Regions from separate parts of the Kitasatospora sp. NPDC094028 genome, predicted to be linked through region 2. Evidence: riboswitches for the same ligand, from Rfam matches in the RefSeq annotation. Region 2 holds a riboswitch; the other holds the start of a gene.
What was found. Region 2 has a riboswitch for FMN ahead of ACPC54_RS08460 (riboflavin synthase). Riboswitches for the same ligand answer to the same signal wherever they lie in the genome.
Positions count from the first base shown of each region.

Region 1 (9,915 bases), on a different contig from region 2:
GAACGCGTCCTGACGGTGTTTCCGACCATGCGCACCGCCGTGCGGGCCAACCGCACCTTCATGCACCGCGCCACCCGCGCCCTGGCCCGGCGCGGCCTGCGCCAGTGGCTGGACATCGGCACCGGCATCCCCACCTCGCCGAACCTGCACGAGGTCGCCCAGTCCGTGGAGCCGCGCGCCCGCGTCGTCTACGCCGACAACGACCCCGTCGTCCTGGCCCACTCCCGCGCGCTGATGACCAGCACCCCCCAGGGCCGCACCGCCTACGTCCACGGCGACGTGCGCGAGCCCGCCGCGATCCTGAGCGCCCCCCAGGTCCTGGAGACCCTCGACCTCGACCAGCCGGTCGTGCTGTCCATGGTGGCGCTCATCCACTTCGTCCCCCGCCTCGACGACGCGCACGCCATCCTCAAGCAGTTCCTGGACCCGCTGCCCTCCGGCTCCGCCCTCGTCCTCTCCCACGCCACCGCCGAACTCGACCCGGTCGGCGCCAACAAGGTCGAGGAGATCTACAACCAGGCCGGCACCACCCTGCGCCTGCGCCCCCGGGCCGAGTTCGCGACGTTCTTCGAGGGCCTGGACCTCCTGGAGCCCGGCATCACCCCCGCCCACCGCTGGCTCGCCCCCGGCGAGGACAGCCCCGCCGACGACCTGCTGCCCCCCACCGTCACCGACGCCCAGGTCTCCTTCTACGCCGCCGTGGCCGTCAAGCCCTGACCGCCGCGCCCGGCTGCCGCGTGCCAGGCCGCCGCTCACCCGATCGGGTGAGCGGCGGTTGGGCACGGGCCGCGGGTGGCACAACGGCGGGCATGACGACCTCCTCCGCACGGCGCCCGCGCCGCCGCCCGGCCCTCGACCCCACCAGCGCCCCCGTGCCCGCCCCGCCGCCCCGCCCGCGCCGCGGCGCCCCCCGCTGCTGCCGCACCTGGAACAGCGAGCACCGCCTGCCGAGCGGCCAGGTCGTGCGCACCACCTGGCACCAGGTCGCCTGCCCGGCCCGCTGAGCGCCTCAGGCGTCGGCGCGGGGGCGGTCGGCGAGCTTGAGCCAGACCACCCCGGCGATGATGACGGCCAGCCACAGGGCGCGCGCCGCGGTGAGGGTCTCGTCGAAGACGGCGGGCCCCAGCAGGGCGGCGCCCACCGAGCCGATGCCGGCCCAGACGGCGTAGCCGGTGCCGACGTCGATGCCGCGCAGCGCGGCGCTGAGCGCCCACAGGGTCAGGAGGAAGAACACGACGGCGGCCAGCGACCAGGCGAGCCGGGTGAAGCCGTGGCTGCCGCCGACGCAGAGCGCGTAGCCGACCTCGAAGCCGCCGGCGAGCAGCAGCATGAGCCAGGGGCGGGCCGGGCGGCGGGCGGTGTCGCTCATCAGGGACCTCCGTGGATACCCCCGGCTTGAGCCGGGGGAGGGAACGGGACTCCTGCGGGGCAGGGCAAGGGGCTGCGATTCGCCACATGGTGAACCTCAGTGCTCTGACCCGCAGGTTTGGTTCTTGCATCAGGTGTCGCTAGTTTGTGAGCGTGGCGGCCACTCAGGTGAAGCGGGCTTTCAAGTTCCGCTTCTATCCGACTGATGCGCAGGCGGCTGAGCTGTCGCGCACGTTCGGGTGTGTGAGGCTTGTGTACAACAAGGCTTTGGCGGCCCGGTCCGAGGCGTGGACGATGCGTCAGGAGCGGGTGAACTACAACGCCACGTCGGCGATGCTGACCGAGTGGAAGAAGACCGAGGAGCTGGCGTTCCTCTCGGAGGTTTCCTCCGTGCCGTTGCAGCAGGCCTTGCGGCATCTGCAGGGGGCGTTCTCCAACTTCTGGCTCAGGCGGGCGAAGTACCCGACGTTCAAGTCGAGGAAGAAGTCCCGAAAGTGCGCCGAGTACACCACCAGCGCGTTCCGGTACCGGGACGGGCGGCTCACGCTGGCCAAGATGACGGAGCCGCTGGCGATCGTGTGGTCGAGGGCGCTGCCCGAAGGAGAGTCGCCGTCGACGGTGACCGTGTCGCGGGATGCGGCCGGTCGGTGGTTCGTCTCCCTGCTGTGCGATGACCGGCCGTCGATGCCCGCACCGGTCAATATGGCGGTGGGCATCGACGCCGGGATCACCAGCCTGGTGACACTCTCCACCGGGGAGAAGGTCACGAACCCGAAGCACGAGCGCGCCGACCGGGAACGCCTGGCCAGGGCCCAACGGGAACTCGCCCGCAAGGCCAAGGGCTCGAAGAACCGGGAGAAGGCCCGGGTCAAGGTCGCCCGCGTCCATGCGAAGATCGCCGACCGGCGCAGGGACTTCCTGCACAAGCTCACCACTCGACTCGTCCGTGAAAACCAAACGGTCGTGATCGAGGATCTGACGGTCCGCAACATGCTCAAGAACCACAAGCTCGCCCGAGCCGTCTCGGACGCCTCGTGGACCGAGCTGCGGGCCATGCTGGAGTACAAGGCCCAGTGGTACGGCCGCGAGCTGATCACCGTCGACCGGTGGTTTCCCAGCTCCAAGCTGTGCTCGGCCTGCGGAACCATCCGCGACAAGATGCCCCTCAACGTCCGCGAATGGGCGTGCGGCTGCGGCGTGACCCATGACCGGGACGTGAACGCAGCCAGAATCATCCTGGCCGCCGGGCTGGCGGCAGCAGCCTGTGGAGACGGTGTAAGACCTCAACGGAGCACTCCGGGCGGGCGGTCGTCGGTGAAGCAGGAAGTCGTCCCACCGCCGCGCTCACGCGCAGCGGCTCAGCCGCGAGGCTGAGGGGAATCCCCCTTCTTCAGGAGGGGGAGGAAGTCAAGGGACACGGTCCTTTCGTGGGACGGGAATCGGGAGAAGGGCGCAGTGGCGGGTGCTCAGGCGGCGCCGCTGAGCTGGAGGCCGACGACGCCGGCGATGACGGTGGCGATGCCGAGCGCCTTGCGCCGGTCGAGGCGCTGGCCGAACAGCGGCACGCCGAGCAGGGTGATGCCCACGCCCGCGGCGGAGGTCCAGATCGCGTAGCCGACACCGACGTCGAAGGTCAGCAGCGCCTTGCTGAGGAAGTAGGTGCCGACGGCGCCGCTGGCCAGGGTGGCGGCGGTCCAGCGCCGGTTCGTGAAGCCCTCGGCCTTGCCGGCCGCGAGGGCGACGGCGATCTCGAAGACGTCGGCGATGGCGAGGTAGAGCCACTGCATGGGCGGTCCCCAATCCACTAGTTGCTTGTACGTGCAAGCTTTTTGTGTCCGCAAAGCCCCGCAGGCGAGGCGAGCGGGAGCAGCAGAAGATTGCATGAGCAAGCATTTCGCTGTCAAGCACCCGGTAGAAGGCCCGCACGCGCGGCGCGTACGAGGCCTTCGGGTCTTCCGGGCCTTCGGGGCTTCTGGGTCCTCGGGGCGGTGGTGGTGGCGGGAGCCGGCGGGCCGTCAGTCCCGGGCCGTCGCGCGCAGGGCCCGCACGGTGGGGCCCAGCTCGGGGTCGGCGGTGAAGGTGTTCAGCGCCGAGGACAGTACCTCCGCGTAGGTGGCGCGGGCGGCCTCGTAGCGCAGGCGCCCCTGCTCGGTGATGACGGCGTAGACGCCGCGCTTGTCGGACGGGCACAGGTCCTTGACCGCGAAGCCCGCCGCCTCCAGGCGGCCCACCAGGCGGGTGACCGAGGACTGCCCCAGCCCGACCCGCTCCGCCAGGTCCTGCATCCGCAGCTCGCTCGTCCGCGAGCGGTGCAGGTGCTCCAGCGAGCGGTACTCCGACAGGCCGATCCCGTGCCGGCGCTGCAGCGCCGCCGCCAGCTCGCGCTCCACCCGCGCGTGGAGCGCGAGCACGCGGCTCCACGCGGCCTGGTCGGAGGCGGGCAGGGGTGCGTGGGGGGTGCGGGGCGCGCGCGGTGACGCCGTCATGGGCGCCTCCTTCCGGAGTCGTCGGTCACCTGCAGAATACATGCACATGCAAGCTTCTGGGGTGGTGGGCCGCGGGCCCGCGCGGCCATTCCCGCCGACCCGCGGAAAACGGCGCCGGGGCCACCCGGTCGCCCGCCGAAAAGCCCTCGGCGAAACTCCCGGCCGCGCCCTCACGGCCGAATTCCCGCCGCCCGGGAAAACCCCGGAAAACCCCGGAGAACCCCGGAAACGGACCACCGCGCCGCCGGCCGACGAAAAACCGCCCCGCACGACCGCCCGCGCGCCCCGCCACCCCATCGCCCCCCCCGCATCGCGGGCGCGGCGAACCGCGGCCGCGCACGGCCGGGGAATCACCGGGAAAAGGCGGCGGAGGAAAGCGCGCCTACACCGCCGCGCGCACCGGGCCCGCCGCGCCCGCCGTCCGCACGTACTCGGCCAGGCACGCCACCGAGATCAGCGCCAGGCCGTGCCGGTCGGCGAACGCGCGCAGCTGCGGCAGCCGGGCCATGGAGCCGTCCGCGTTGGCGATCTCGCACACCGCCGCCGCCGGCCGCAGCCCGGCCAGCCGGCACAGGTCCACCCCCGCCTCGGTGTGGCCGCCCCGCGCCAGCACCCCGCCGTCGACGGCGCGCAGCGGGAACACGTGCCCCGGGCGCACCAGGTCGCCCGCCCCGGTGGCCGGATCGGCCAGCAGGCGCAGCGTCAGCGCCCGGTCGGCCGCCGAGACGCCGGTGCTGATCCCGGCGGCCGCGTCCACCGAGACGGTGAACGCGGTGCGGTGCTGCTCGGTGTTGCGGGCGACCATCTGCTCCAGCTCCAGACGGTCCAGGTCGGCGCCGGCCATCGGCGCGCACAGCAGCCCGCGGCACTCCCGCATCGCGAAGGCGACCAGCTCGCAGGTGGCGAGTTCGGCGGCGAACACGATGTCGCCCTCGTTCTCCCGGCTCGCGTCGTCGACGACCACGACCGCGCGCCCGGCCGCGATCCGGGCGATCGCCACCTCCACCGGGTCGAACGCCCGCTCGTGGTCCACCCCGTCCACCCCGTCCACCTCGTCCGCCCCGAGGGTCCGGTCGAGCGGGCCGAGGCCGAAGGAGCCCCGGTCGGGCGAGCCCTGGACGGCGGAGACGGCTGAGACGGCGGAGACGGCGGAGACGGCTGAGCCGGTGGAGACAGCGGAGTCGGCGGAAGGGTACGGCAGAGCATCGGTGCTGGTCATGCCCGTGGGTCCTAACCTCGGTGGGATTCGGGGGTGCGGAGCGCGAAGCGCGGACCCCGCACACCCGGACCCGGACCGGGCAGCCAGCCGGCCGGACGGGGCGTCGAAGGTGCGGCCCATCGGAACTCTCCTCGCGCTCGGGGGCGCGGACGTCCGGGGCATCAGGCAACGGGCGTGCAGGGGCCACCCACCGCACCGAAAACGGAGCACCCCACGGCCAGGGGAGGCCGACGGGACACCCCGGCGAAGGGGGAAGGACCCTGCCCGCCGCGCACTGCCTCCCTTCCGGACTTTCACCGTCGGTCCAGGAGTTCCACCTGGTCAACCGGCCGCTGGAGGCGACCGGGTCGCGGACTGTAACCGCCGGCTCGGAATTTCACCGACCCCGGAGTGCGCAAACGTGTTGAACGTCCGCCAACCTGACACACCCGAAGCCGTCTTGACAAGCCGTCACCATTCACGCCCGGAAGTGGGATGCGTCACGTACCCGCCGGCCCCGGGCACCGCCGACCCTTCCGACCGGCCCGTATTGCCGATGCTCTCCACCCGCGCCTAAGATCCCAGCCGCCGCCGAACATCCCCAGGTTGACGAAACATCATCCGAAAAACCGGCCGACGACGAACGGGCGAACGGTTCCACGAGGACGCGACGCGGCATTCCGGCCACCGGGGAACCGGAAATCACCAAACGGGGGAGAACAACGTTCATGCACGAACTCACCACGGGCCCGACGCCGACCCCCACCCGCAGGCAGACGACCAGGGAGCAGCCGTGCCACCGCTGAAGACCGCCGACCCCACCCCCCGCACACCCCCCACCCCACCACCCGCCACCACCCCCACCCGCCGCCCCGCACCCACCCCCGCCCGCACCCGCCTGGCCGCCGTCCTGCCACCCCTGGCCTTCGGCCTGCTCCTGCTCGGCACCTGGGAGAGCGCCACCCGCACCAAAGCCGTCTCGGCGTTCTTCCTGCCCGCCCCCGCCACCGTCGCCCACGCCTTCGCCGACGCCCTCACCCACGGCTCCCTGCTCGACTACACCCGCCAGACCGTCGTCGAGAGCGCCGCCGGCACCGCCATCGGCATCGCCGCCGCCCTCCCGCTCGGCTACCTGATGGCCCGCAGCACCCTGGCCGCCCGCGCCCTGCAGCCCTACCTCGCCGCCACCCAGGCCGTCCCCGCCGTGGCCCTGGCCCCCCTGCTCGCCCTGTGGATCGGCTACGGCCTGCTGCCCATCGCCATCCTGTGCGCCCTGCTCGTCTTCTTCCCGATGCTCGTCAACACGATGCTCGGCCTGCGCGAACTGGACCCCGACGTCCTGGCCGCCGCCCGCGTCGACGGCGTCGGCCCCTGGGGCATGCTGCGCCACATCGAGTTCCCGCTGGCCCTGCCCAGCATCCTCGCCGGGGTGCGCACCGGCGCCACGCTGTCCATCACCGGCGCGGTCGTCGGCGAGTTCGTGATGGGCGGCGAGGGCCTGGGCGAACTCCTGGCCGTCCAGCGCGGCCAGGCCGACTCCACCGGCCTGTTCGTCACCCTGCTCACCCTCACCCTGCTGGCCGCCGCCACCTACGGAGCCGTCCGGCTCCTGGAACGCGCCGTCGACCGCTGAGCACCACCACCACCGACGCCCCACGCCCGACGCCCGAAGCCCCACGCCCGACGCCCGACGCCCGACGCCGAAGACAGGACAAGGACTCCCGCATGCGCACCACCGCCGCCGCCCGCCCGGCCCGCTCGCTCGCCCTCCTGCTCGCCACCGCCGCCGCACTGTCGGCCTGCGCCTCCGACCCCACCGCCGCCAAGTCCACCGACGGCAAGGGCGGCGCCCTCACCATCGGCCTCACCTACATCCCCAACATCCAGTTCGCCCCCTTCTACGTCGCCCAGAGCAAGGGCTTCTACCAGGACGCCGGCCTCAAGGTGACCCTGCGCCACCACAGCTTCACCGACGACCTCTTCGGCGGCCTGACCGCCGGCAAGGAGGACGTCGTCTTCGCCGGCGGCGACGAAATCCTCCAGGCCCGCGCCAAGGACCTGCCCGTCGTCGACGTCGCCACCCTCTACCACACCTACCCGGTGGCGATGCTCGTCCCGCAGGACTCCCCGATCCACACCGTCGCCGACCTGCGCGGGCACACCATCGGCACCCCCGGCCCCTTCGGCGAGACCTACTTCGGGCTGCTCGCCCAGCTCAAGGCCGGCGGACTGACCACCAAGGACGTCACCGTCCAGCACATCGGCTTCACCCAGCAGGCCGCCCTGGTCGGCAAGAAGGTCGACGCCGTCATGGGCTACCTCAACAACGACGCCGTCAACTTCCAGCAGGCCGGCCTCGCCGTCCGCCCCGTCGAGGGCACCGACACCGCCACGCCGCCCCTGGTCGCGGCCGGCCTCGGCGCCACCAGGACCACCCTCGACCAACACGGCGACGACCTGCGCAAGTTCATCGCCGCCACCCTGCGCGGCGTCCAGTACACCATCGACCACCCCGACGAGGCGGTCACCATCAGCAAGACCTTCATCCCCGGCATGAACGACCAGAAGCAGCAGGACTCCGCCCTGGCCGTCCTCAAGGCCACCGTCCCGCTGCTCACCCCGCCGCCCACCGGCAAGCCCGGCCAGAACGACGCCGCCACCTGGGAGAAGATGGCCGCCTTCATGAAGGACCAGGGCCTCATCGACAAGCCCGTCACCGCCGCCGACGCCTTCAGCAACGACTACCTGCCGTAAGGCCGCCCCCACCCCCGGGCAAGCCCGTGGCACGGCTGTCACGGGCAACGCCTAGGGTGTGACGGTCCACCACAAGACCTACACCGGGGATCCTCGACCGATGCCTTCGCCCGCCGTGTACAGCCCGCCGCGAACCACCGCCACCGTCGCCACGGTCGCGCTCGCCACGGGCTGCGCCGCGCAGTTGTTCACGCTCGTCGCCGACTTCCGCATCCTCGCGGCGGCGGACGACCGCTCCGCGATCCAGGACGCGGGCGGGCTCTACGACGCCGCGCTCGTGCTGCAGGACCTGGTCCTGACGGCCGTGGCGGTCTCCTTCATCACCTGGTTCTACCGGATGCGGGTCAACGCCGAGGCGATCAACCCGCAGGCGCAGCACCAGCTCCAGCGCGGGTGGTCGATCGGCGGCTGGCTCGTCCCGGTCGTCAGCCTCTGGTTCCCCCGGCGGATAGCGATCGACACCTGGCTGGCCAGCACCCGGCCGGACCCCTCGGGGGACCGGGTGCTGGTGCCGCCGGCGCTGCTCAACTTCGGATGGGCGGTGTACCTGGCGGGCGGCGTGATCGGTCTGTTCGGCTCCATGGAGTACGACCAGGCGGACTACCCGGACTCCTACCGGACGGCCGCCCAGTGGATGATCACCGGCGAGACGCTGACGCTGGCCGCCCTGGTCTGCGCGATCCTGCTGGTCCACAAGCTGACGGCCCTGCAGGAGGACTACGTCGCCCACAGCGCCGCCCAGGCCTACGGCGTCCACGTCTCGGACGTCGAGGGCTGAGCGGCCCGCCGTGAGCCGCGGTGCGTCGGCGCGAGCGCCCGCGCACCGGGCTCCGGCTCGTCGGCCCGGCCTCACCCCGCCGGGGCGACGCGGAACATCGCGGCGCCGTGGGCCGGGACCTCGGCGCTGATGGTGCCGGAGGTCTCGCCCGTGGTGTGCTCCCACAGGTCGCGCACCACGTAGGAGCCGGCCGCCGGCAGGCCGACGGCGGAGGCGGTCGTGGAGACGACGGCGCGTTCGGCGCCCTCGTTGAAGAGCGTGACGGCCACGGAGCCGTCGCCCAGGGGCTTGGCCAGGACGTCCAGGCCGCCGAGCGGGCCGACCGGACGGCCCTGCCTGCCCAGCGGGTCCTGGTCCACGGCGATGACCTCGGTGTTCCCCAGGACCGCCAGGGTGTGGGGCGTGGCCGTGCGCAGGTCGGTGCCGGCGAGCAGCGGCGCGGCCATGGCGGCCCAGAGGGAGAAGTGGGCGCGCTCCTCGTCGGCCGTCATGCCGTTGCCGACCTCCAGCGCGTCGGGGTCGTTCCACGCGCCCGGCCGGGCGTGGTCCGCGAGCTGAGCGTTGACGTGGAAGATGTCCAGCATCCGCTGGAAGCTGGGGTCGATGTCCGGGGTGGTCCGCCACAGCTGGCCGACCTCGCCGCCCCAGGACGCGACGTCCTGGTCGCCCCAGTTGCACAAGCTGTAGACGATCGGACGGCCGGTACGGGCCAGGGCCTCGCCCATCGCCTCGTAGCGCTGGCGGGCCGGCATCGGCTGGTTCCCGGGGCAGCTGTCGTACTTCAGGTAGTCGACGCCCCAGGAGGCGAAGGAGTCGGCGTCCTGGCGCTCGTGGCCCAGGCTCCCGGGGAAGTGCGCGCAGGTCTCCGTGCCGGCGCTCTCGTAGATGCCGAGCTTGAGGCCCCTGGCGTGGACGTAGTCGGCCACGGCCGCGATGCCGTGCGGGAACTTCACCGGGTCCGGCACCAGGCTCCCGTCGGCGCCGCGCTCCCCGCTCATCCAGCAGTCGTCGATGTTGACGTACTGGTAGCCGGCCGCCTTCAGGCCGGTGTCGACGATCGCGTCGGCGCTCTGCTCGACCAACTGCTCGTCGACCTTGCAGCCGAAGGCGTTCCAGTCGTTCCAGCCCATCGGCGGGGTGGGCGCCAGGGCGGCGCCGGCCGAAGCGGCGACCGGCGCCCCGGCCGCCGGGGCGACGGCGAAGGGGGCCACGCTCAGCACGGCCGCGAGCGCCGCGACCCAGGGTTTGCGCATCGTGTTCTCCAGGAGGGCAGGCAGGGCGAGGGGAATCGCCGAGGACGGAACCGATGCTTCGTAATCTGGTGGCGCCGC
Region 1 covers NZ_JBMVFA010000021.1:100,121-110,035, reverse strand. Annotated here, with positions in the region: gene ACPC54_RS27310 (SAM-dependent methyltransferase) at 1-717, shown strand, start outside; gene ACPC54_RS27305 (hypothetical protein) at 810-1,004, shown strand; gene ACPC54_RS27300 (DMT family transporter) at 1,010-1,369, opposite strand; gene ACPC54_RS27295 (RNA-guided endonuclease InsQ/TnpB family protein) at 1,516-2,742, shown strand; gene ACPC54_RS27290 (DMT family transporter) at 2,835-3,155, opposite strand; gene ACPC54_RS27285 (MarR family winged helix-turn-helix transcriptional regulator) at 3,384-3,854, opposite strand; partial or broken gene ribB (3,4-dihydroxy-2-butanone-4-phosphate synthase) at 4,270-5,073, opposite strand; FMN riboswitch at 5,341-5,471, opposite strand; gene ACPC54_RS27275 (ABC transporter permease) at 6,101-6,685, shown strand; gene ACPC54_RS27270 (ABC transporter substrate-binding protein) at 6,778-7,806, shown strand; gene ACPC54_RS27265 (DUF4328 domain-containing protein) at 7,907-8,584, shown strand; gene ACPC54_RS27260 (glycoside hydrolase family 27 protein) at 8,656-9,837, opposite strand.
Region 1: linked by a shared signal. The riboswitch ahead of ribB (3,4-dihydroxy-2-butanone-4-phosphate synthase) and the one ahead of ACPC54_RS08460 (riboflavin synthase) in region 2 are both predicted to bind FMN.

Region 2 (9,915 bases):
CGCGGGCGCAGGAAGAAGAACTCGACCTCGTTGTTCGGGTCGACCAGGACGAGTTCCTTCGGGTCCTTCCGCTGGCGGTAGCCGGCCTCATGGAGCATCTCCGCCGCGGGACCCGAGAGCGAACCCTTGTTGGGGACGGCGATGCGCAGCATGGGAGGTTGCTTCCTTACCTGTGGGACCTGGTGGGAGGGGGTGCGCTCGTACGGGAGCGGGTGTTCCGAGCGGGTGTTCTAGAGGTACTTGTAGACGTCGTCGAGCGTCAGCCCGCGGGCGATCATCATCACCTGAACGTGGTAGAGGAGCTGCGAGATCTCCTCCGCCGCCTGCTCGTCCGACTGGAACTCGGCGGCCATCCAGACCTCGGCGGCCTCCTCGACGACCTTCTTGCCGATCGCATGGACGCCCTGCTCGACGAGCTGGGCGGTACGGGAGGTCGCGGGGTCGCCGGTGGCGGCCTTCTGCTGGAGCTCGGCGAAGAGCTCCTCGAATGTCTTCGAAGCCATGATGGGACTCACCTTACGGCGTGCCGGCGGACGGGCGGTAAACGGTTCCGGACCGTGGACGGTCCGGTGGACGTCCACGGCCCGGAGGCGTGCACGGGTGGTCGCGGGTGGTCAGCGGACGTCGCGCAGCGTGACCGCGGTGGCGACGGCGGCGGTGACCGCCTCGTGGCCCTTGTCCTCGGCGGAGCCCGGCAGGCCCGCGCGGTCGAGCGCCTGCTCCTCGTTGTCGCAGGTCAGCACGCCGAAGCCGACCGGGACGCCGGTGTCGACGCTGACCTGGGTGAGGCCGGAGGTGGCCGCCTGGCAGACGTAGTCGAAGTGCGGCGTGCCGCCGCGGATCACCACGCCGAGCGCGATCACGGCGTCGTAGCCGCGCTCGGCGAGGCGCTTGGCCGCGACCGGCAGCTCGAAGGTGCCGGGGACGCGCAGCACGGTCGGCTCGGCGACACCGAGCTCCTTGAGCGCGCGGTGGGCGCCGTCCAGCAGGCCGTTCATCACGGTGTCGTGCCACTGGGCGGCGACGACGGCGACCTTGAGGTCGGCGGCGTGGTCGATGGTCAGCTCGGGGGCTCCGTGGCCGCTCATGGTTCCTACTTCCTGGGTCTTCGGTGGGGCGCTGGGACGCTGGAGTGCTGGGGCGCGCCGGTGCTGGGGGGACTTCGGCGCGCCGGCGCTGGGGTACTTCGGCGCTTCGGTGCTGGGGTGCTTCGCTTCGGTGCTTCGGTGCTTCGGTGCTTCGGTGCTTCAGGAGCCGAGGCCGGGCAGGTCGTGGCCCATCCGGTCGCGCTTGGTGCGCAGGTAGCGCAGGTTGTGCTCGCCGGGCGTGGTGGCCACCGCCTCGCGCCCCTCGACCTTGAGGCCGTGGTCGGTCAGCGCGGTGAGCTTCTGCGGGTTGTTGGTCAGCAGGGTGAGCGAGCGGACGCCGAGGTCCGCCAGCATCTGCCCGGCGATGCTGTAGTCGCGGGCGTCTGCGGGCAGGCCGAGGTCCAGGTTGGCGTCGACGGTGTCGCGCCCCTGCTCCTGCAGCTCGTACGCGCGCAGCTTGTGGGTCAGGCCGATTCCCCGGCCCTCGTGGCCGCGCAGGTAGAGCACCACGCCGCGGCCGGCCTCGGCGATCCGCTTCAGCGAGGCCTCCAGCTGCGGGCCGCAGTCGCAGCGCAGCGAGCCGAAGACGTCGCCGGTCAGGCACTCGGAGTGGACCCGCACCAGGACGTCCTCGCCGTCCGGCAGCCGCCCGTCCGGGCCGAGGCCGCCGGCCACCAGGGCGAGGTGCTCGACGCCGTCGATGGTGCCCTTGTAGCCGACCGCGGTGAAGTCGCCGTGCGCGGTGGGCAGCGAGGTGGTCGCGGCCCGGTCCACGTGCAGTTCGGTGCGGCGGCGGTAGGCGATCAGGTCCTCGATGGAGATGATCGCCAGGCCGTGCTCGCGGGCGAAGGCGACCAGCTCGGGCAGCCGGGCCATGGTGCCGTCGTCGTTCACCACCTCGGCGATCGCGCCGGCCGGCGCGAGCCCGGCGAGCCGGGCCAGGTCGACGGCGGCCTCGGTGTGCCCGGGGCGGACCAGCACGCCGCCCTCGACGGCGCGCAGCGGGAAGACGTGCCCGGGGCGGGTGAGGTCGCCGGGCTCGGTGCCGGCCGAGGCCAGCAGCCGGACGGTGCGGGCGCGGTCGGCGGCCGAGATGCCGGTGTCCACGCCGTCACGGGCGTCCACCGAGACGGTGTAGGCGGTGCCCTTGCGGTCCTCGTTGACCTGGGTCATCGGCGGGAGCTTGAGCCGGTCCAGCTCCTCCCCGGTCATCGGGGCGCAGATCACGCCGGAGCTGTAGCGGATGGTGAAGGCCATCAGCTCGGGGGTGGCGGCGGAGGCGGCGAAGACGATGTCGCCCTCGTTCTCGCGGTTCTCGTCGTCGACCACGATCACGGCGCGGCCGAGGGCGATGTCGGCGATCGCCCGCTCGACGGGGTCGAGGACGAGGTCCTCCCCGTCCGTGCCGAGGGTGCTGTCGTACGTCTGGTTCTCGGTCATGCCGGGACTCCCTGCGGAACGTTGGCGGAGGTGACTCGCGGCTCACGGGTGCTCAGCCACCAGGAGCGCAGGCCGAGCACCACCAGGACGAAGTAGACGGAGTAGGTCAGGCCGGAGAAGGTGTAGCCGCTGTGGAAGGCCAGCGGGACGCCGACGACGTCGACGGCGATCCAGGCGAACCAGAACTCCAGCCAGCCCCGCGCCTGGGCGACCATCGCGGCCAGGGTGCCGACGAAGATGTAGGCGTCCGCCCAGGGGCTCCAGGACAGGTCGGGGAAGGCCTTGAACAGCAGGGCCAGGGCGACCGTGCCGGCCGCGGTGGCGCCGACCAGGACGGCCCGCTCGGACCGATCGGCGAACCGGACGGCGACCGTGCCGGTGGCGCCGCGGCCGCGCCGCCACCGGGACCAGCCCCAGGCGGCGGTGGCGATGACGATCAGCTGCTTGCCCATCAGGCCGGGGACGTGCCCGCCGAGGTAGGAGGCGACCAGGACGGCGCCGGACAGGAGCTGGACCGGCCAGCTCCACACCGAGCGGCGCCAGCCGAGTGCCAGCCCGGCGAAGCCGAGCAGGTTGCCGATCATGTCGGCCCACTTCACCGCCTGGCCGAAGGCCGTGAAGGCTTCCGCGTTGAGCCAGTTCACCGGGCCTCCTCCGGGGTTCCGGTGCCCGGCAGGGTCTGGCCGGTCGCCGGACCGTGCGCGTCGGACCGGGGCGGGAGGGCCGGCAGCGACGGGAGGGTGCGCGATTCGAGCAGGCGCTCGACGTACTTCGCGAGCACGTCCACCTCCAGGTTGACGCTCTCGCCGACCGTCTTGGCGCCGAGCGTGGTCAGCGCGAGGGTGGCCGGGATCAGGCTGACGGTGAAGCTGTCCCGGGCGGCCTCCACCACGGTCAGACTGACGCCGTCGACCGTGATCGAGCCCTTCTCCACCAGGTAGCGGGAGATGCCCTCCGGCAGGCTGAACCGCAGGACCTCCCAGCGGAGTTCACCGGCCGCGTCGCGCTCGCCGGGCTCGCGGCCCAACAGCCGCCCGGTGGCGTCGACATGGCCCTGGACGAGGTGGCCGCCGAGCCGGGCGCCGAGCGCCATGGCGCGCTCCAGGTTCACCCGGGAGCCGGGCTTGAGCTCGCCGAGGCTGGAGCGGTGCAGTGTCTCGGCCATCACGTCGGCGCTGAACTCGCCGGTGCCGGCGGCCAGTTCGTCGGGGGTGTCGACCACGGTCAGGCAGACGCCGTTGACCGCGATGGAGTCGCCGTGCCGCGCGTCGGCACAGACCACGGGGCCACGCAGGCGGATCCGCGAGGAGTCGCCGATCTCCTCGATCGACACGACCTCGCCGAGCTCTTCGATGATGCCGGTGAACACCCGGGTCTCCTCGCGCTTGGGGCGCGGACTCCGGGGCGGCAGAAGGGAGATGACACGGACGGGCACCGGTGCGCGAAGCCGCGGGCACGACCGTCGCCGGAGTGCCGAGGCCGCCGGGGGATCGCTCTCCCGGCCCGGGAGACCCGCTCCCGCCGCTCACCTGACCGCGGTCCGCCGCTCGTCGATCCCTCGCGCGCCGGTGCTCGAAGCTTCTCGCTTCGAGGTTCGCCGCTCGTGTTCTCGGAGCTGGACCACGGGTACTGCTCTTCGTCCGCCCGCGCACGCCTCCCATCCGGACTTTAACCGTCGGTCCAGGAATTTCACCTGGTCAACCGGCCGCTGGCTGCGGACGGGTCGCGGACTGTAACCGCCGGTTCGGATTTTCACCGACCCCGGAGTGCGCTGAACGTCACTGCTGTTGGCAACATTGTGCCACGCGCGGCACCGGCGCAGGGAGGGGCTTCGGCTGTGGCCTGTTTCACGGCCGCGGCGGGAATGAGCGGCGGGCGCGGGCGGCGCGGTCGTGCGGCCGGCCGGGGCGTCGGGCCTGGTGGCGGGCTGCTGGAGGGCCTGGTGGAGAGCCTGGTGGCGGAGCCGGTCGCCGGGGGTGACGCTGGTAGCAGGGGCGTCGGCCGTCGCCTGCTCATGGCCCCGGAGGACGCTTCGGCAGGCGTCGTCGATAGGCATCGTCGGTAGGCATCGTCGGTAGGCATGGAGGCGAGGACGATGAAGTTCATGGACGTCCACCACGGGATGGCCGGGATCACGGCGGAGCAGCTGCGGCAGGCCCACATGGCGGACCTGGCGATCCAGGGCGACGAGGGCGTGCAGTTCGAACAGGCGTGGGCCGACCCGGACTCGGGCACGGTGTACTGCCTCTCCGAGGCCCCGTCCAAGGAGGCGGTGCAGCGGATCCACGACCGGACCGGGCACCCGGCGGACGAGATCCACCCGGTGCCGCTGTCGGTGTGAGGCGCGCGGCGGTGGAGCGCGTGGCCGTGGAGCGCGTGGCGGTGGAGCGCGTGGCGGTGGAGCGCGTGGCCGTGCGGCTCGCGGTCGTGCGCCGCGCGCCGCGCGCGGGGCGGCGCGGTGTTCAGGGGGTGGCGACGGACATGAAGTGGGTGACCTCCGGGGGGTGCGCGAGGTAGCTCAGCTCGCCCTCCGACCAGACCGGCCGGATCCGCCACATCGGCCCGGCGTACCCGCGCAGGGCCTCCTCGTCGCGCCAGCGGCTCAGCACGAGCACCCGGTGCCCGTCCTCGGTCACCGAGCGCAGCAGCTCACCGCCGAGGCAGCCGTCCGTCCGCCCGAGCTGCGGGAGCACCTGGGCCGCCAGGTGCGCGCAGAACTCCTCCAGGCGGCCGGCGACAACCTGCCCGGCCCAGATCCTGATGATCACGACCACCACCTCCGCGCGGTCCCGGGTGAGTCCCTGGCCCCATTATCAGCGGAAAACCGCTGGTGGCGAGGGGTACGGCCGGGGTTTCACGGAGGGCTACGGACGGGCACGACGGGCGGTGCGCGCGGCCGGGACCGCGAGGCCGCCCGGGGGCGGGCCCCGGGGCGCGCGGGACGGCATCCCGTACATTCCCGCCATGACCATCGAACCGGAATACACCGTTCCGTCAGCTGCCGCCCAGGCCCGTCCGGCCGACCTGTTCGCCGCCCTCAGCGCGGGCGCCCTCACCGACCCCGCGCAACTGCGCGAGATCTACGAGCAGCCCGGCGACCGCGCGCGGCGCAAGCAGGTGGACCGGCTCCACGACGTGGCGAAGCAGCTCATCGCCTGCTCCTCGCTGGTGTTCGTGGCCAGCGCGGACGCGGACGGCAACTGCGACGTCTCCCCGCGCGGCGGCCCCGCCGGCCTGGTGTCCGTGCTCGACGACCGCACCCTGGCGATACCGGACGCCACCGGCAACAAGCGCCTGGACACCCTGCAGAACATCCTGGCCAACGGGCGGGTCGGGCTGCTGTTCACCGTCCCCGGCCGGGACACCACGCTGCGGGTCAACGGGCGGGCCTGCGTGTCCGCCGACCCCGAACTGCTGCGTCAGCTCACCGCCGTGGGCAAGCCGCCGCGCAGCGCGATCGTGGTCGCCGTCGAGGAGGTGTACGCACACTGCCCGAAGGCCTTCCTGCGCGGCTCGGCCTGGCAGCCGGACCGCTGGCTCGCCAGGGACGCCCAGCCCAGCTCCGCCGAGGTGACGCTCTCGCACCTGCGGGACGACTCGCTGACCATCGCGATGATCGAGCAGGACGAACGGGACGCACTGCTGTACCGGTACGAGTGAGGCACCGGCACAGCAGCGGTCGGCCGGGCGCGCGGCCCCGGTCTCACGCGGCCTTGGGCAGGTCCACCACCGAGGCGTCGACGGCCGCCCGCTGGACCGCGTCGACGCCCTTGTGCGCGGCCTCCTTGCTGGAGTAGCCCTGGCCGGTGGCGACGATCTCGCCGTTGCCCGCCTTCAGCCGAAACCGGTATTTGCCGCCGGCGTCCTCGTAGACCTCGAACCTGCCCGCCATCCGGGCCACCTCCTCGGTGGGGCCGCGCCACCGCTCGACGGCGCGCTCGGGTACGTCCCCCGCCGGCACCGTGCACCCGGCCCCCGGGCGGACGCACCCGGCCGGGGGCCGTCCGGGTGACGTCCGGGCGGCGGGGGTTTGCGGAGGTGCCGGACCGGGCGCCGGTGGCTTCAATGGACGGATGGACTGCGTGTTCTGTGCGGTGGTGGCCGGCGAGGAACCCGCCCACCGGGTGCTGGACGACGGGGCGGCCGTCGCCTTCCTGGACCGCCGGCCGCTGTTCCCCGGTCACGTCCTCGTCGTGCCGCGCGCCCACCACCGCACCCTGGCCGACCTGCCGGCCGCCGAGGTCGGCCCGTTCTTCCTCGCGGTGCAGCGGGTCGCGGCGGCGGTGGAGTCGGCGGACGGCCTGGGCGCGGCGGGCAGCTTCGTCGCGGCGAACAACCGGATCAGCCAGTCGGTGCCGCACCTGCACGTGCACGTGGTGCCGCGCAATCCCAAGGACGGACTGCGCGGCTTCTTCTGGCCGCGGCGTCCGTACCCGGACGAGGCCGAGGCGGCGGCGGTCGCGGCCCGGCTGCGGACCGCGCTCGGGGACTGAACGGCGGCGCACGGGCGAAATCGTTCACCCGGACGACGAGTTCGCTGGTGGGGTGCTTAGGCTCGCCGGTATGAACGATCTCCTCCGCCTGGTGCAGCAGACCGCCGACCGACTCGCCGACCGGCACGTCGGAGCGGTCGTCGCCGGGCTCGCCGGCGGAGAGGTCGGGATCCGCGGCGCCGGACGCACCGGGCCGGGCGGCGGAGTGCCCGGCCCGGACACGCTGTTCGAAATCGGTTCCGTCACCAAGGTGTTCACCTCCCTGCTCCTCGCGCGGCTCGCGCTGGACGGCACGGTCGGGCTGGACGACCCACTCGCGGAGGTGCTCGCCGGGGTTCGGGGCGACGGGCGGGCCGGCGGGCAGGCCGCCGAGTCGGATTCGCGGGCTGGCTCGGGCTCGGGCGGGGTCGCGGTTCCGGCCAGGCGCGGGCAGCCGGTGACCCTCCGCCAGCTCGCCACCCACACCTCCGGTCTCCCCCGGCTGCCCCGGGGCCTCGCGGTCGGCGCGCTCATCGGCCCCAACCGGCCCGACCCGTACGCCCGTTGCACCACCGATTACGTCCTGGCCGGGCTCGCCCGGACCCGGCTGCGCGCCAAACCCGGGCACGCCTTCCGCTACTCCAACCTCGGCGCCGGACTGCTCGGCCTCGCCCTCGCCCACCGGGCCGGCACCGGGTACGGAGACCTCATCACCCGCGAAGTCTGTGAACCGCTGGGGCTGGCCGACACCTGCCTGCGGGAGGACGGCGGCCAGGCCGGACGGCTCGCCCGCGGCCACACGCCCGGCGGGCGGCCGGTGCCCTACTGGGACCTCGCCGCCCTGCCCGGCATGGGCGGACTGCGCTCCACCGCCGCCGACCTCGCCGTCCTGCTGCGCGCCCAACTGGCCGCCGGCCGCGCACCGGACGGCCCGCTGGCGGCGGCGATCGCCCTCACCCGGGAGACCCGACACCGCGTCAACCCCTTCGCCTGGACCCACCTCGGCTGGCTCGGCCACCGCCTGCACACCCAGCAGGGCGGCCACCTGCAGATCTGGCACAACGGCGGGACGGGCGGGTTCGCGTCCTTCATCGCCTTCGACCCGGACAAGCAGGTGGGGGTCGTGGTGCTCGCCAACACCCGCCGCTCGGTCGACGCGGCCGGGACCACCCTGCTGCGCCGCCTGCAGAACGGCCTCGGGGCGTAGCGCCCGGCGGGGCGGGGCGGGCAGGGCGTGCGGCGCGGCGCGGCGCTGCGCTGCGCTGCGCGAGCGGAATCGAGCCAACTACCGAGGCGCGCCGGGACCGTCCCGTGCCCGGCAGCCTTCCCCGTCACCGCGCCGCCCCGCCCGCGCCGCCCCGCCCGGCGGCGGCCGACCGCCCGGCCCGCTGTGCCGATCGGCAGGGGGGCGGTGGGGCCGATTCAGGCCGGAAGGTGTCGATTGGCACTGTTCGCGGGGGTGCCCGGGGGTTGACGCTGTGCACGTGGCAGCCGGGGCTCCGCTTGTGGAGTCCGTGAGTGGAGTGGGAGGTGGCCGAGGTGGCGGTGGTGTGGTCGCCCGCGACGGTGCGGGCGCGGTCCGTCGTGCTGAGCGGTGGCGCGTGGCCGCGGCTGGTCGGGCCGGCCGGGGCCGCGGGCCAGGGCCGGACGCCGACTCCGCCCGGGCCGCTCGGACGGGTGGTGCGGGTGTACCGGCGGTTCCGTCCGGTGCCCCGGCGGGCGCGGGGCTGGATCGGCGCGGGCGCCGCGGCCGTCGCGGTGGCGCTCTGCCTGGCGGTCGGGCAGTGGTGGCCCGCGCCGGTGGTGGCGGCCGTGGCGCTGGTGGTCGCGGGCGGGTACGGCCGGTTGCGGGCGGCGCCGGGCCTGCGGGCCGTGCGGGTGCACGAGGGCGGGTTGGTGCTGGTCGGGCCGGCCGGCGGCGAGCGGCCGGTGCGGTGGGAGGAGATCGAGGCGAGCGAGCACGTTCCCGGCGGGCCGCGCGGGGCCGGCGAGCAGGGGCGCATATGGCTGGTCGGCGCGGAGGAGCCCGTGCGGCTGGCACAGCTGCGGGGCTTGGAGGGGCTGTTCCGGGAGGTGGACGGGCACCTCTCCCCCCGGCTCCGGGCCGGCCTGCACGAGGCGCTGCGCGCGGAGGGGAGCGTGCGGTTCGCCCGGGGGCGGCTGACGGTGACCCGCGGCGCTCTGGTGCACCGGCCCGCGCACCCGGCGGGCACGACGGAGGCCTTCCGGTGGGCGGAGCTGCGGTCGGTGCGGGCCGCCGGGCCGGGCGAGCTGGAGATCCGGACGCGGTCGGCCGGGCTGCCGCTCAGCCTCGCCGTCACCAATGCCCGTGCGGCGGCGGAGTTCCTGGAGGAGGTGAGGGTCCTGGCCGGCTAGGACGGGCCCGGGGGCGCGGTCAGCACCTGCGGTGCCACCAGGCGAGTTCCGGGTCCGCCATCGGCTCGTGATGCGTGCGCGCGAGCAGGACCGCGTCCAGGCGTTCCACCTGTGCCCGGAGCTCGCCGGCGGCGCTCGGCGGAAGCATGAACAGGACCTCCCGCAGCTTGTCCCGGGCCCACCCCTCGCCGCAGCACCGGCAGGTGAACTCGGCCTCCCAGGGCCGCCACCGGCGTTTGGTCCCATGGACGCGCACGGACCACACGCTCAGCGCGACCGCGACGATGCCCGGGCACAGCCGGTCCCGTTCGAGCGCGCGGACGGCGGCGTTCGCCGCTCCCGACAGTCCCGGGACATCGCGGTACCGCACCCAGGGGCTTGCCCAACCGCGTTCCCGCGGCCGCAGTGAGGCTGGTGTTCTACGAGGCACGGCCCCTTCGGATGCACGTCATGGGCGGCATCCTCCCACAATCCAAGATCATCCGGCCAGGCCCAGGGGGTGGTCCGCCCCCAAGAAGGTTGGATTCTCGAACTCACCA
Region 2 covers NZ_JBMVFA010000004.1:86,683-96,597, reverse strand. Annotated here, with positions in the region: gene hisG (ATP phosphoribosyltransferase) at 1-152, opposite strand, end outside; gene ACPC54_RS08480 (phosphoribosyl-ATP diphosphatase) at 231-503, opposite strand; gene ribH (6,7-dimethyl-8-ribityllumazine synthase) at 615-1,088, opposite strand; gene ACPC54_RS08470 (bifunctional 3,4-dihydroxy-2-butanone-4-phosphate synthase/GTP cyclohydrolase II) at 1,248-2,528, opposite strand; gene ACPC54_RS08465 (nicotinamide mononucleotide transporter family protein) at 2,525-3,112, opposite strand; gene ACPC54_RS08460 (riboflavin synthase) at 3,169-3,897, opposite strand; FMN riboswitch at 4,174-4,301, opposite strand; gene ACPC54_RS08455 (SCO4226 family nickel-binding protein) at 4,609-4,869, shown strand; gene ACPC54_RS08450 (antibiotic biosynthesis monooxygenase family protein) at 4,991-5,296, opposite strand; gene ACPC54_RS08445 (MSMEG_1061 family FMN-dependent PPOX-type flavoprotein) at 5,493-6,188, shown strand; gene ACPC54_RS08440 (YegP family protein) at 6,232-6,420, opposite strand; gene ACPC54_RS08435 (HIT family protein) at 6,602-7,021, shown strand; gene ACPC54_RS08430 (serine hydrolase domain-containing protein) at 7,092-8,207, shown strand; gene ACPC54_RS08425 (hypothetical protein) at 8,519-9,376, shown strand; gene ACPC54_RS08420 (hypothetical protein) at 9,396-9,746, opposite strand.